Bosea vaviloviae: one gene and its partner. The protein of the gene in region 1 binds, or shares a complex with, the protein of each later gene. Links are inferred from orthologs where the notes say so. Each region holds a gene or a part of one and is shown on either strand. Other genes may lie near its edges.

The links. Proteins that work in one complex are often made in the same cells at the same time.
Region 2: the proteins of metK (region 1) and groL are in contact, whole or in part, in a cryo-EM structure (PDB 8P4O), measured with the Escherichia coli proteins. The link is inferred for Bosea vaviloviae from one-to-one orthologs.

The regions. Positions count from the first base shown.
Region 1 is NZ_CP017147.1:1,013,216-1,018,409, reverse strand. The notes cover bases 1,407-4,262. They hold metK (methionine adenosyltransferase), read left to right. Parts: upstream 1,407-2,159; coding sequence 2,160-3,365; downstream 3,366-4,262. Other genes in these bases: BHK69_RS04775 (DUF2336 domain-containing protein), read right to left, coding at 4,221-4,262; trmB (tRNA (guanine(46)-N(7))-methyltransferase TrmB), read left to right, coding at 3,554-4,246; BHK69_RS04790 (helix-turn-helix domain-containing protein), read left to right, coding at 1,585-1,998; lnt (apolipoprotein N-acyltransferase), read left to right, coding at 1,407-1,454. Outside these bases: more of lnt, read left to right, coding at 1-1,406; more of BHK69_RS04775, read right to left, coding at 4,263-5,194. UniProt on the Escherichia coli protein: Catalyzes the formation of S-adenosylmethionine (AdoMet) from methionine and ATP.
Region 2 is NZ_CP017147.1:2,587,930-2,594,711, forward strand. The notes cover bases 840-3,777. They hold groL (chaperonin GroEL), read right to left. Parts: upstream 3,159-3,777; coding sequence 1,521-3,158; downstream 840-1,520. Other genes in these bases: BHK69_RS12050 (ABC transporter ATP-binding protein/permease), read right to left, coding at 840-1,261; groES (co-chaperone GroES), read right to left, coding at 3,206-3,493; BHK69_RS12065 (MarR family winged helix-turn-helix transcriptional regulator), read left to right, coding at 3,712-3,777. Also shown: more of BHK69_RS12050, read right to left, coding at 1-839; more of BHK69_RS12065, read left to right, coding at 3,778-4,167; BHK69_RS12070 (PaaI family thioesterase), read left to right, coding at 4,234-4,701; BHK69_RS12075 (LysE/ArgO family amino acid transporter), read right to left, coding at 4,704-5,312; BHK69_RS12080 (LysR family transcriptional regulator ArgP), read left to right, coding at 5,412-6,317; BHK69_RS12085 (helix-turn-helix domain-containing protein), read right to left, coding at 6,357-6,782.

The DNA of each region.
Region 1 (5,194 bases):
TCGCCGTCTGGCTGATCGATGGAGCCGTCGGCGCCACTGCGTCGAGCCGCTTCAGGGCGGCTTTCGCGGCGGGCTGGTGGTGGGGTTTCGGCTTCTTCCTCGCCGGCCTCTGGTGGCTGGGCTCGGCCTTCCTGGTGGAGGCCGACAAATTCGCCTGGGCGATGCCGCTCGGCGTCGTCGCCCTGCCGGCCTTTCTCGCCCTGTTCCCGGCGCTGGCCTTCGGCTGCGCCCGGTTGCTCTGGCCGGCCGGAGCTGGACGCATCCTCATGCTCGCCGTCGCGCTGACCGTCAGCGAATGGCTGCGCGGCCATGTGCTGACCGGCTTTCCCTGGAACGTCTACGGCATGATGCTGGCCGGCCAGGGCTTCATCGCGCAATTCGCCGCGCTCGGCGGGCTCTATGGATTGACACTGCTGGCGGTCGCGATCGGCGCGGCGCCTGCGACGCTCGGCACGGCCGAGGCCGGCGCGAGGCGCTGGCGCGCGCCGATCCTCGCCGTCCTGACGCTCGCCGCTCTCATCGGCTTTGGCGCCTGGCACATTCCGAATGCGGCGGCGCCGGTGGTTGCCGGCGTGAAGCTGCGGTTGATGCAGCCGAACCTGGCGCAGGACGCCAAATTCAACGCCCATAACGGCGAGGCGATTCTGAACGAATATCTCACGCTCAGCGACCGGGCGACGAGCCCCTCGACGCTCGGCGTGCAGGACGTCACACATCTGATCTGGCCGGAATCGGCCTTTCCCTTCCTGCTCGGCCGCTCGCCCCAGGCGCTCCAGCGCATCGCCGCGGTCCTACCGCCGAACACGACGCTGATCACCGGCGCGGCGCGGGCAGGCGAGGCGCTGCCCGGCGAAAGCCGGCCGCCGATCTTCAATTCGGTGCAGGTCGTGAACGACGAAGGCGTGATCGTCTCGAGCTACGACAAGGTCCATCTCGTGCCCTTCGGCGAGTATCTGCCGCCGATCCTGGAACGCTTGATCCGCGGCGTCGGGCTGTCGGAATTCGTCTCGATTCCGGGCGGCTTCGCCGCAGGCACGCGGCACACCCCGCTCTCGATCCGCGGCCTGCCCGCGGTCGCACCGCTGCTCTGCTACGAGGCGATCTTCCCCGGCGAAGTCATGCCGCAGCAGGGTCCGCGCCCCGGCCTGATGCTCAACCTCACCAATGACGGCTGGTTCGGCCAGACCAGCGGACCTTACCAGCACCTGGCCCAGGCGAGGATGCGCGCCATCGAGGAAGGGCTGCCGCTGGTCCGCGTCGCCAATACCGGAATCTCGGCGGTGATCGATGGTTATGGCCGCATCACAGCCAGCTTGCCCTTGGGCACACAGGGTGTTCTCGATGCAAACTTGCCGCAAGCGGCTCCCGTTACGCTCTATGCGCAATTCGGAGATGCCGCTTTAGTGGGGCTAATTGCGCTGTTCTTGCTGCTTGCGCGGGTTCGACCGGGCTGATCATCCCATCTGGAACTTTTTTCCTGCGAAAGGGATGGCTGTTCCCGCGGGAAGCATATAAATTGCTAAAATAAATTCATGCCTGCCGGATGATGATTTCCAAGAAAACTGACCCAAGGGTGGTCGATTCATGATCAAAAAAGTGCCCAACCCGATCGACCGCCATGTCGGAAGCCGTGTCCGGATGCGCCGAATGCTTGCTGGAGTCAGCCAGGAGAGGCTCGGCGAGGGTCTCGGACTGACCTTCCAGCAGGTCCAAAAGTACGAAAAAGGCTCGAACCGCATCAGCGCCAGCCGCTTGCAGCAGATCGCCAAGATGCTGGACGTGCCGGTCTCCTTCTTCTTCGACGGAGCCCCGACCGGCGACATGCCGGCGGGCGGCTTCTCCGACGCCGCCTCATCGGCCTATGTCTCCGACTTCATGGCGACCAGCGAAGGCGTACAGCTGACCAAGGCCTTCGTACGCATCAAGAGCGGGCGGGTGCGACGGCGCATCGTCGATCTCGTCGAGGCGCTGGCGGAAGAAGACAGCGGAATCGCGTGATCTAGCTCTGTTTTTGTTCGTCCTGACGAACAAGGCTCCCGAAAAACGGATTTCCGGCTTGACGGCGAACGCGCCCGCTGCAAAGAGGGTGCCCGTTTTCGTCGGCCGATCGTGTCGTCACGCCGGTCACTCGCCAACCCCATCCGAAGGGTTATCTGACCGTGTCACGCCAGAACTACCTGTTCACCAGCGAATCCGTCGGTGAAGGCCATCCCGACAAGATCTGCGACCGGATTTCCGACGAGGTCGTCGACCTGTTCTTCAAGGAAGCGGCGAAAGCCGGCATGGACTCGGCCCAGGTGCGCGTTGCCTGCGAGACCCTGGCGACCACCAACCGCGTCGTCATCGCCGGCGAGGTCCGCACCTCGCTCGACGAGAAGGCGATGAAGAGCAAGGTCAAGTCGGCCGCGCGCAAGGCGATCAAGGCGATCGGCTACGAGCAGGACGGCTTCCACTGGAAGAAGTGCAAGATCGACGTGCTGCTGCACGCCCAGTCGGCCGACATCGCTCAGGGCGTCGACGCCACCGGCAACAAGGATGAAGGCGCCGGCGACCAGGGCATCATGTTCGGCTATGCCTGCCGCGAGACGCCCGAGCTGATGCCGGCGCCGATCTACTACGCCCACAAGATCCTCGAAGTGCTGGCCAAGGCCCGCCACGCCAAGGAAGGCTCCGCCGCCAAGCTCGGTCCCGACGCCAAGAGCCAGGTCACGGTCAAATACGAGAACGGCAAGCCGGTCGGCGTCACCCAGATCGTGCTCTCGACCCAGCATATCGACGAGAGCCTGACCTCGGCCGACGTCCGCAAGATCGTCGAGCCCTATATCCGCGAGACGCTGCCCGAAGGCTGGATCTCCAAGGAGACCGTCTGGCACGTCAACCCGACCGGCAAGTTCGTCATCGGCGGCCCCGATGGCGACGCCGGCCTGACCGGCCGCAAGATCATCGTCGACACCTATGGTGGAGCCGCTCCCCATGGCGGCGGCGCTTTCTCGGGCAAGGATCCGACCAAGGTCGACCGTTCGGCCGCCTATGCCGCGCGCTATCTGGCCAAGAACGTCGTCGCCGCCAAGCTCGCAGAGCGCTGCACGATCCAGCTCTCCTACGCCATTGGCGTCGCCAAGCCGCTCTCGATCTATGTCGACCTGCACGGCACCGGCAAGGTCGACGAGGCGAAGCTGGAGACTGTTCTGGGCGAGGTCATGGACCTGACCCCGCGCGGCATCCGCACGCATCTCGCATTGAACAAGCCGATCTATGCCAAATCCGCCGCTTACGGCCATTTCGGCCGCAAGGCCGGCCGCGACGGCAGCTTCTCCTGGGAGAAGACCGATCTTGTCGATGCGCTGAAGAAGGCCGTCGCCTGAGCGACGGTTTCGACTGAATTGCATCAGGCCGGAGCCTTGGCTCCGGCCTTTTTCTTTGCCCAGAATCCGCTAGAGCAGGCTGCAAGGCCGTGGAAACACGTCGTCATTCCGGATCTGCGCGGCTTCGCCGCCTGTCTGGGATGACAGCGTGTTCCTTTGAAAAACAATTCAATATCAAAGACATGAGCATGACAGACGACTTCGATCCTGACCGCGCCTTCTTCGGCCGTCGCAAAGGCAAGGCCCTGCGCGAAGGCCAGAATGCGATGATCGAGGGCGTATTGCCGCGCCTGCGCCTGCCCGATGGCGCGATCACCGATCTGGCGGCGCTGTTTCCGCAGCCCATGACGGCGGTTCGGCTCGAGATCGGCTTCGGCGGCGGCGAGCATCTGCTGTCGCGGATGCGCGAGAGCCCGCAGATCGGCTTCATTGGCGTCGAGCCCTTCATCAATGGGATGGCGAAGTTCCTCGCCATCGTCGAGCGGGAAGGGCTGACCAATATCCGGCTCTGGGACGGCGACGCTGCACTGATGCTGCCGCGCCTGCCGGAAGGCTCGCTCGATGCGATCGACCTGCTCTATCCCGATCCCTGGCCGAAGCGGCGCCAGCGCAAGCGGCGTTTCGTCTCCGAACGCACACTTGGCTTGTTCGCCCGCTGTCTGCGCCCGGGCGGTCGCTTCCGCTTCGCCAGCGACATCGACGATTATGTCGGCTGGACGCTGGCACGGCTCGCCCGCTCGCCCGATTTCGACTGGACGGATGAGCGCGCCGATGATTGGCGCAAGCCTTACCCCGGCTGGATCCGCACGCGCTACGAGGCGAAGGCCGTCGCGGCGGGCCGCGTGCCGAGCTACCTCACGGCTGTGCGTCGCGCATCCTGAGGAAGCCGAGCACGCGCTGGGCGGTCGTCGTGTTCAAGGTGCGGAAGCTCTGACGGGCGCGCTCGATCGCGACCTCCGACTTGCCGAGATCCTTGCGCAGGCCGATCAGCGCGCGCGTGGTCTCCCAGGACCAGCCGAGAGCCCGGCCGACCAGGAGCACGGCGTCACGGTCCGTGCCCAGGATGATCTGCTCGGTCGCCGGCAGACCAAGCTGCGCCAGCGCCGCAACGGCGCACATCGCATGCTCCAAGGCGCCTGCAGCAGCGAATTCGACCAGCTTGGCCTCGTCGAGCTGGCCGGCTTCGTGGAGCCGGTTGATCTCGATCAGGGCCGCGTTGATCTTGGCGTACCCGTCACTCATCTGCGCCTCGGCGACGATCGCCTGGGCACCGCGCTCGACGGCCATGTCGACCGCGCCGGCAAGCGAGGGCTCCAGCGTCGCCGTGAGGCGACGCCGCGCCGAATTCTTGGCGGCGACCAGAAGCTGATCGAGCAATTCGGCCGGAATGTCGCTTCGCGAGCCCAAAGTCGCCTGGAGCGCATCGTCCTGGACGGCCCGCATCACCAGCACGCCCATGCCATGGCGTGAGAAGCGCGCGGTCTGGTTTGCCGCCACCGCATGGGTGACGACGCGGCCACCGCGCAGAATCAGGAAATCCGTGACCGGCTCGCCGAGATCGGGCCGCTCGGTGATGGCGAGCATGTGATCGCGGCCCTTGGCGGCCGAGACAGCGACCAGATCCTGGTCGGTGAGACGTTTCGAGGCGATCAGCACCGGCCTGGCGACGGCGATCTCGTCGAGCGCGAGTTGGCGCACGACGCCGCTCGGCGCATTGGGAATGGGAGCGAGCCGCTCCGACAATTCGATACGGGCCCGGACCTCGATGGCGCGCGAAAGCCGGCCGATCACCACGTCGAAAATGCTGACCTGGTCCTCTTCCATACCGG
Region 2 (6,782 bases), 1.6 Mb from region 1 along the record:
TGATGCCAAGCGTGATCTTGCCCGAGAAATAATGCGGCGCGAGCAGGATATAGGGCACGACGACATTGGCCTGGCCGAAGGAGAGCGTGAAGGTGGTCAATCGAACGCGCGCCCAGACGAGCCTGTAGAAATTGCTGACGATGTCGCCGAAGCGCTCGCTCAGATGCTTCTGCTCGGCATTCTCGCCGCGCATGAGGGCGATCTGCTCGGAATATTCGCGCAGCCGCGCCAGCGAGAAGCGGAAATTCGCCTCGCGCTTCTCCTGTTCGAATTCAAGCCCGATCAGCGGCTTTCCGATCATATGGGCGATCCAGGTCGCCGCGACGGAATAGATCAGCGCCATCCAGAAGATGAAGCCGGGGATGGTGATGTCCGTGCCGGGCAGGACGCTCGCGACCGGGATCGACCACAGGATGATCGAGAAGGAGACGAGCGTGGAGACCTGGGTGAGCAGGGGCAGCGCGAAATTATAGGTCTGGTTGACGAAGGCGCGGGTGTCCTCGGCGATGCGCTGGTCGGGGTTGTCGGCATTTCCGGCGAGCGAGACCCTGTAGTGATTGGAATTGCCGAGCCAGGCGGCGCTGAACTTCTCCGCCATCCAGCGCCGCCAGCGGATCAGCAGCGTGTAGTTGGCGACGATTTCGATCAGGTTGGAGACGACTGAGATCGCCGCCCAGACGCTGAACACATAGATCAGCTGATACCAGAAGCTCCCCGCATCCTTCTCCTGGATCGCGTTGTAGAAATCGCGGTTGAAGAAGGACAGCCTGAGCGAGATCGCGACCTGCAACTGATTGAGGACGACCAGGAAAACCAGCAGGAGCGTGCCGAGGCGGCCGGCGCCGATCCGAAACGGCTTCAGGGGCCACAGATGTCCCGTGGTCAGCTCCGGGGCCTCGAAATAGGGCGAGGCCAGTCGCGCGATGCGCGCGATGCCGGGGACGAAGGAGATGGCGTAGACGATCAGGCCGAAGACCGCGATCGTGATCGTCAGGCTGGCCGGCGGCACGAGCGCCTGCCAGGCCTGAGGCCAGGCGCCGGATTGGGCGACCAGGAAGGCCGCGCCGGTGAGCACATACTCGACGCCGAAGATGATCGAGAAGATCCTGAGGAAGGTCGCGATCGCGACGGCCCGCCATGTCGCCGCGGCAAGCAGCAGGCCGATGACGCCCATCCCGATGGCTCCGGCGCTGCCGCTCTGCTGGCCGAGGATGAGGGCAATCACGGCAAGCACGGCGACGGCGATGCTCAAAGGGCGCATGGGCGAGGATCCTGCGGGAATGGCGGGGGATGACGAGATGCCATCGCGATTCTGACCATGTCGCAGAGGATGCGGCCATTCAATGGCGGCACCGGAAGATCAGCAAATTGTCATCGGCCGGACATGAAAAAGGCCCGGCTTGCGCCGGGCCCTCGTATCGTTTTCCAGAGTTGGAAAGCGTGGATCAGAAGTCCATGCCGCCACTGGAACCGGGCATGCCCGGTTCCAGAACCCTTGGAAGATGGGCGTTTGGATTTCCTCAGAAATCCATGCCGCCCATGCCGCCGCCGCCCATCTGGGGCATCGGGGAGTCCTTCTTCGGCAGCTCGGCGATCATCGCCTCGGTGGTGATCAGCAGGCCAGCGATCGAAGCCGCGTCCTGGATCGCCGTGCGCACGACCTTGGTCGGGTCGATGATGCCCATCTTGACCAGATCGCCGTAGACGCCGGTCTGGGCATTGTAGCCGTAGGCGTATTCCTTCGACTCGAGGAGCTTGCCGACCACGACCGCGCCGTCATCGCCGGCGTTGTCGACGATCTGCTTGGCAGGCGACATGATCGCCTTGCGGACGATCTCGACGCCGGTCTTCTGGTCGTCGTTCTGGGTCTTGATCGCCTTGACGGTCGAGAGCGCGCGCAGGAGCGCCACGCCACCACCAGGAAGAACGCCTTCTTCCACGGCCGCGCGGGTCGCGTTCAGGGCGTCGTCGACGCGGTCCTTCTTCTCCTTGACTTCGACTTCGGTCGCGCCGCCGACGCGGATCACCGCGACGCCGCCGGCGAGCTTGGCCAGACGCTCCTGGAGCTTCTCACGGTCGTAGTCCGAGGTGGTCTCCTCGATCTGCGCCTTGATCTGCGCGACGCGGCCCTCGATGTCCTTCTTCTTGCCGGCGCCGTCGATGATCGTGGTGTTCTCCTTCTCGATGCGCACCTTCTTGGCGCGTCCGAGCATGGCGAGCGTCACGGTCTCGAGCTTGATGCCGAGATCTTCCGAGATCATCTGACCGGCGGTCAGGATCGAGAGATCCTCAAGCATCGCCTTGCGGCGATCGCCGAAGCCCGGAGCCTTGACGGCCGCGACCTTCAGGCCGCCACGGAGCTTGTTGACGACGAGCGTGGCCAGAGCCTCGCCCTCGACGTCCTCGGCGATGATCAGCAGCGGCTTGCCGGTCTGAACAACGGCCTCGAGGATCGGCAGCATCGCCTGGAGCGAGGACAGCTTCTTCTCGAAGATGAGGATGTAGGGGTCTTCCAGCTCGGCGACCATCTTCTCGGCGTTGGTGATGAAGTAGGGCGAGAGATAGCCACGGTCGAACTGCATGCCCTCGACGACGTCGAGCTCGGTCTCGGCGGTCTTGGCTTCCTCGACGGTGATGACACCCTCGTTGCCGACCTTCTGCATCGCGGTCGCGATCATCTTGCCGACCGACTCGTCGCCGTTCGCCGAGATGGTGCCGACCTGCGCGACTTCCGCGTTGGTCGTGACCTTCTTGGAGTTCTTCTTGAGGTCGGCGACGATGGCTTCGACAGCCAGATCGATGCCGCGCTTCAGATCCATCGGGTTCATGCCGGCGGCAACCGACTTCAGGCCTTCGCGCATGATGGCGGCGGCGAGAACGGTGGCGGTCGTGGTGCCGTCGCCGGCGGCGTCGTTCTGCTTCGAGGCCACTTCGCGCACCATCTGGGCGCCCATGTTCTCGAACTTGTCGGCGAGCTCGATCTCCTTGGCGACGGTGACGCCGTCCTTGGTGATGCGCGGGGCGCCGAACGACTTGTCGATCACGACGTTACGGCCCTTGGGACCGAGCGTGACCTTGACGGCGTTGTTGAGGATTTCGACGCCGCGCAGCATGCGGTCACGTGCGTCGGTGGAGAACTTGACGTCTTTGGCAGCCATAAGAGCTACTCCTTACATGAAAACGGGGATGGGCGGTCGCTTGGCGTTCAGCCGATGACGCCCATGACGTCGGATTCCTTCATGATCAGGAGATCCTGGCCATCGATCTTGACCTCGGTGCCCGACCACTTGCCGAACAGGACGCGATCGCCCTTCTTGACGTCCAGCGGGGTCAGCTTGCCGGCTTCGTCGCGGCCGCCCGGGCCGACGGCGATGACTTCGCCCTCTTGGGGCTTTTCCTTGGCGGTATCGGGGATGATGATGCCACCCTTGGTCTTCTCTTCGCCATCAAGGCGACGGACCACAACGCGGTCATGCAGCGGACGGAACTTCATGGTTCTGTCTTCCTCTTGGATCTAATTTCGATGCGGGCGCAATCTCAAGAACCCGCGATGGGCACCTGTTAGCAGTCTCGGATGTAGAGTGCTAACCGATGGCGCGGAGATAGGCGCGTCCCCCCGGAGAGTCAAGAAATCATCCCGCCTTAAAGTGAACGCGGGCGTGACGCCGGAGGCTTGCTGCCAAAGCTGGTTGAACACGCTAGCATGGCGAGATGACGACAAACGCGCCCGATCCCCGGCTCGACGATATCGCCCGTTCCTGCGTGGCGCTGCATGTGCGCATGACCGCGCGGGCGGTGACGCGCGCCTATGACGAGGCGATGCGCCCGAGCGGGTTGAAGATCACGCAGTTCGTGCTGCTCTCGGCTCTGAGCACCGGCGCCTGGCGCTCCGTCACCGAATTGGCCGAGCGCTTCGCCCTGGAGCGCACCTCGCTGACCCGCAATCTGCAATTGCTGGCGGCCGAGGCGCTGATCGTTCCCGTGGAGTGCAAGGGCCGCGCCTCGGTCTATGCGGTCACCGAAAAGGGCAGGGCGGCGATCGAGGCCGCCATCCCCTATTGGCAAGCGGCGCAGGAGCGGATCGCGGGCGGGCTCGGCAAGGAGCGCTGGAGCGAAACCCGCGAGGGCCTGAAAGCGCTGCGCCGCGTCGCACGCCTGGCGGATTGAGACGCGGCTTGACCGGCGGCCCTTTCGCCACTTATCGTGTATCTACACAATAGGCCGGAGGCAGCGATGGCGCGCAAGTTCGGGGTGGTGACGCGGGACGTGCTGCTCGCCGAGGACGGGCTCGGTTTCCTGCGCGGTATAGTCGAGGGCCGCCATCCCGGCCCGCCCATCGCGGAGGCGATGGATCTCGATCTCGTCGAGGTCGAGGAGGGGCGCGTCGTCTTCGTCGGCAAGCCCTCGGCGCGCTTCTTCAATCCGCTCGGCACGATCCATGGCGGCTGGACGGCGACGATCCTCGATTCCGCCATGGCCTGCGCCGCGCACACCACGCTGAAGGCGGGCGAGGGCTACACGACGCTGGAGATGAAGCTCAACTATGTCCGCCCGGTCATGCCCGATAGCGGCACGGTGCGCTGCGAGGGCAAGCTGATCCATCGCGGCGGCAGCGTCATCACCAGCGAGGGCCGGTTGACCGATGCGCGCGGCAAGCTGCTCGCGCATGGCTCCGAGACCTGCATGGTGCTGCGCGGCTGAGATCAGGTGCTCAGCGCCAGCCTGGCCGCGATCATCCACATCGTGGCGGCGATGGCGGCCTCCAGGGCCCGCCATGCTGACGGCTTGGCGAAGAACGGGCGCAGCCAGCGCGCGCCATAGCCGAGCCCGAAGAAGAACAGGAAGGAGGCGGTGACCGCGCCCGCGCCAAAGGCGGGTTCGAACCCGGGAAACTGCGTCGAGATCGTGCCGACCAGCACGACGGTGTCGAGATAGACATGCGGATTGAGCCAGGTCAGCGCGAGACAGGTTATCAGGGTCTGCCGCAGGCCCGCCGCCTCGCCATCGCCGGTGACGAGCGCCTCATTGGAGCGCAGCGCCGCATGCAGGCTCTTTGCGCCATACCAGAACAGGAAGGCCGCCCCGGCGTAACGCATCACCGGATCGATCCAAGGCGACAGCTCGGAGATCTGCCGGAAGCTGCTGACGCCGAGCGCGATCAGCACGGCGTCCGACAGCGCACAGGCGAGGCAGACGGCGAGGACATGCTCGTTGCGCAAGCCCTGGCGGAGCACGAAGGCGTTCTGCGCGCCGATCGCGAGGATCAGGCTCAGGCTCACGCCGAGGCCCGTCAGATAGACCGTCACGTTCATGCTGTGGCTCTCCGGCTGCCGGGGTGGCATCGGAGCTAGCTGCCGCCACGGGATTAGGGTAGTTAATGCTGCTAAGGCAGATTAAGCGGTGCTAATGCCATGCTCGATTACTCCGCATTGCGCGCCGTTGCCGCGGTGGTCCAGGCCGGCAGCTTCGAGCAGGCCGCCCACAGCCTCAATGTCACGCCATCGGCTATATCGCAGCGCGTCAAGCAGCTCGAGGAGCGCCTCGGACTGGTGCTCATCGTCCGCGGCGCGCCCTGCGTCGCGACCGAGAAGGGGGCATGGCTGTGCCGGCATATGGAACAGGTCGGGATGCTCGAAGGCGAATTGCTCAGGCATTTGCCTGCCGCCGGGATCGGCGCTGCCCGCCACAAGGTCACGCTGCATGTCGCGACCAATGCCGATAGCCTCGGGACCTGGTTCCTCAAGGCCGTCTCGCATTTCACCCGGCGCTCCGAGCATCTGCTGAACCTCGCCGTGGACGATCAGGACCATACGGCCGAGTGGCTGCAGCGCGGACATGTGGTGGCCGCGGTGACGAGCCTGGGCAAGCCGGTCCAGGGCTGTCGGCGCGTTGCTCTCGGCGCGCTGCGCTATCGCGCGACGGCCAGTCCCGATTTCATGGTGCGGCATTTTCCAAAGGGCGTCACGCCAGACGCGCTCGCCCTGGCGCCGGCCCTGACCTTCAACCAGAAGGACCGTCTGCAAGGCCAGTGGCTCCAACAGGTCGTCGGGCGGAAGTTCGCTCATCCCACCCATTGGCTGCCATCGACGCAAAGCTTCGTCGATGGCGCCGTGATGGGCATAGGCTGGGGCATGAATCCGATCCAGCTCGTCGACCAGCATTTGCGCTCAGGCCGCCTGATCGAGCTGATCCCCGATACGCCGATCGACATTCCACTGTTCTGGCAGGTCAATCGCCTGTCCGCCGATCATCTGGCGGAGTTGACCCGCGAGGTCGTCGCCGTTGCCAGGAGCGAGCTGGTCGACGGAAAGCTGTGAGCGGGCGGCCTGAACAAGGGCGCATGGTCCTAACAGCTTCTAGGCGGAGCGGCGGCCCTGGCTCGCGCGATAGGCGCTGGGGCTTTTGCCCATCGCCAGCCGGAAGTGGCGGTTGAAGGTCGAGAGATCGCCGAATCCGCAATCGAAGGCGATCTGCGCGACGCCGTGCTCCGAGCCGCGCAGCAGGAGCGCGGAGCGATGCAGGCGCGTCCTCAGCAGGAACCGGTGCGGCGTCATGCCGATCAGCGCCTTGAACGTCCGCAGGAAATGATACGGGCTCATCGCCGCCTCGCGGGCGAGTTGGGTCAAGCTCAGCGTCTCCTCGGAGCGCGCCTCGATGCACCGCAGGGCCCGGGTGATGCGGCTGGTGTCACGCGCCGTCGGCGCGGCGGTTGCGGGCGGCTCGTCCGCGAGCGTTGCCGCCACCGCACCGGCTAGCCGGACGGCGAGCTCCTCATAGGCGGC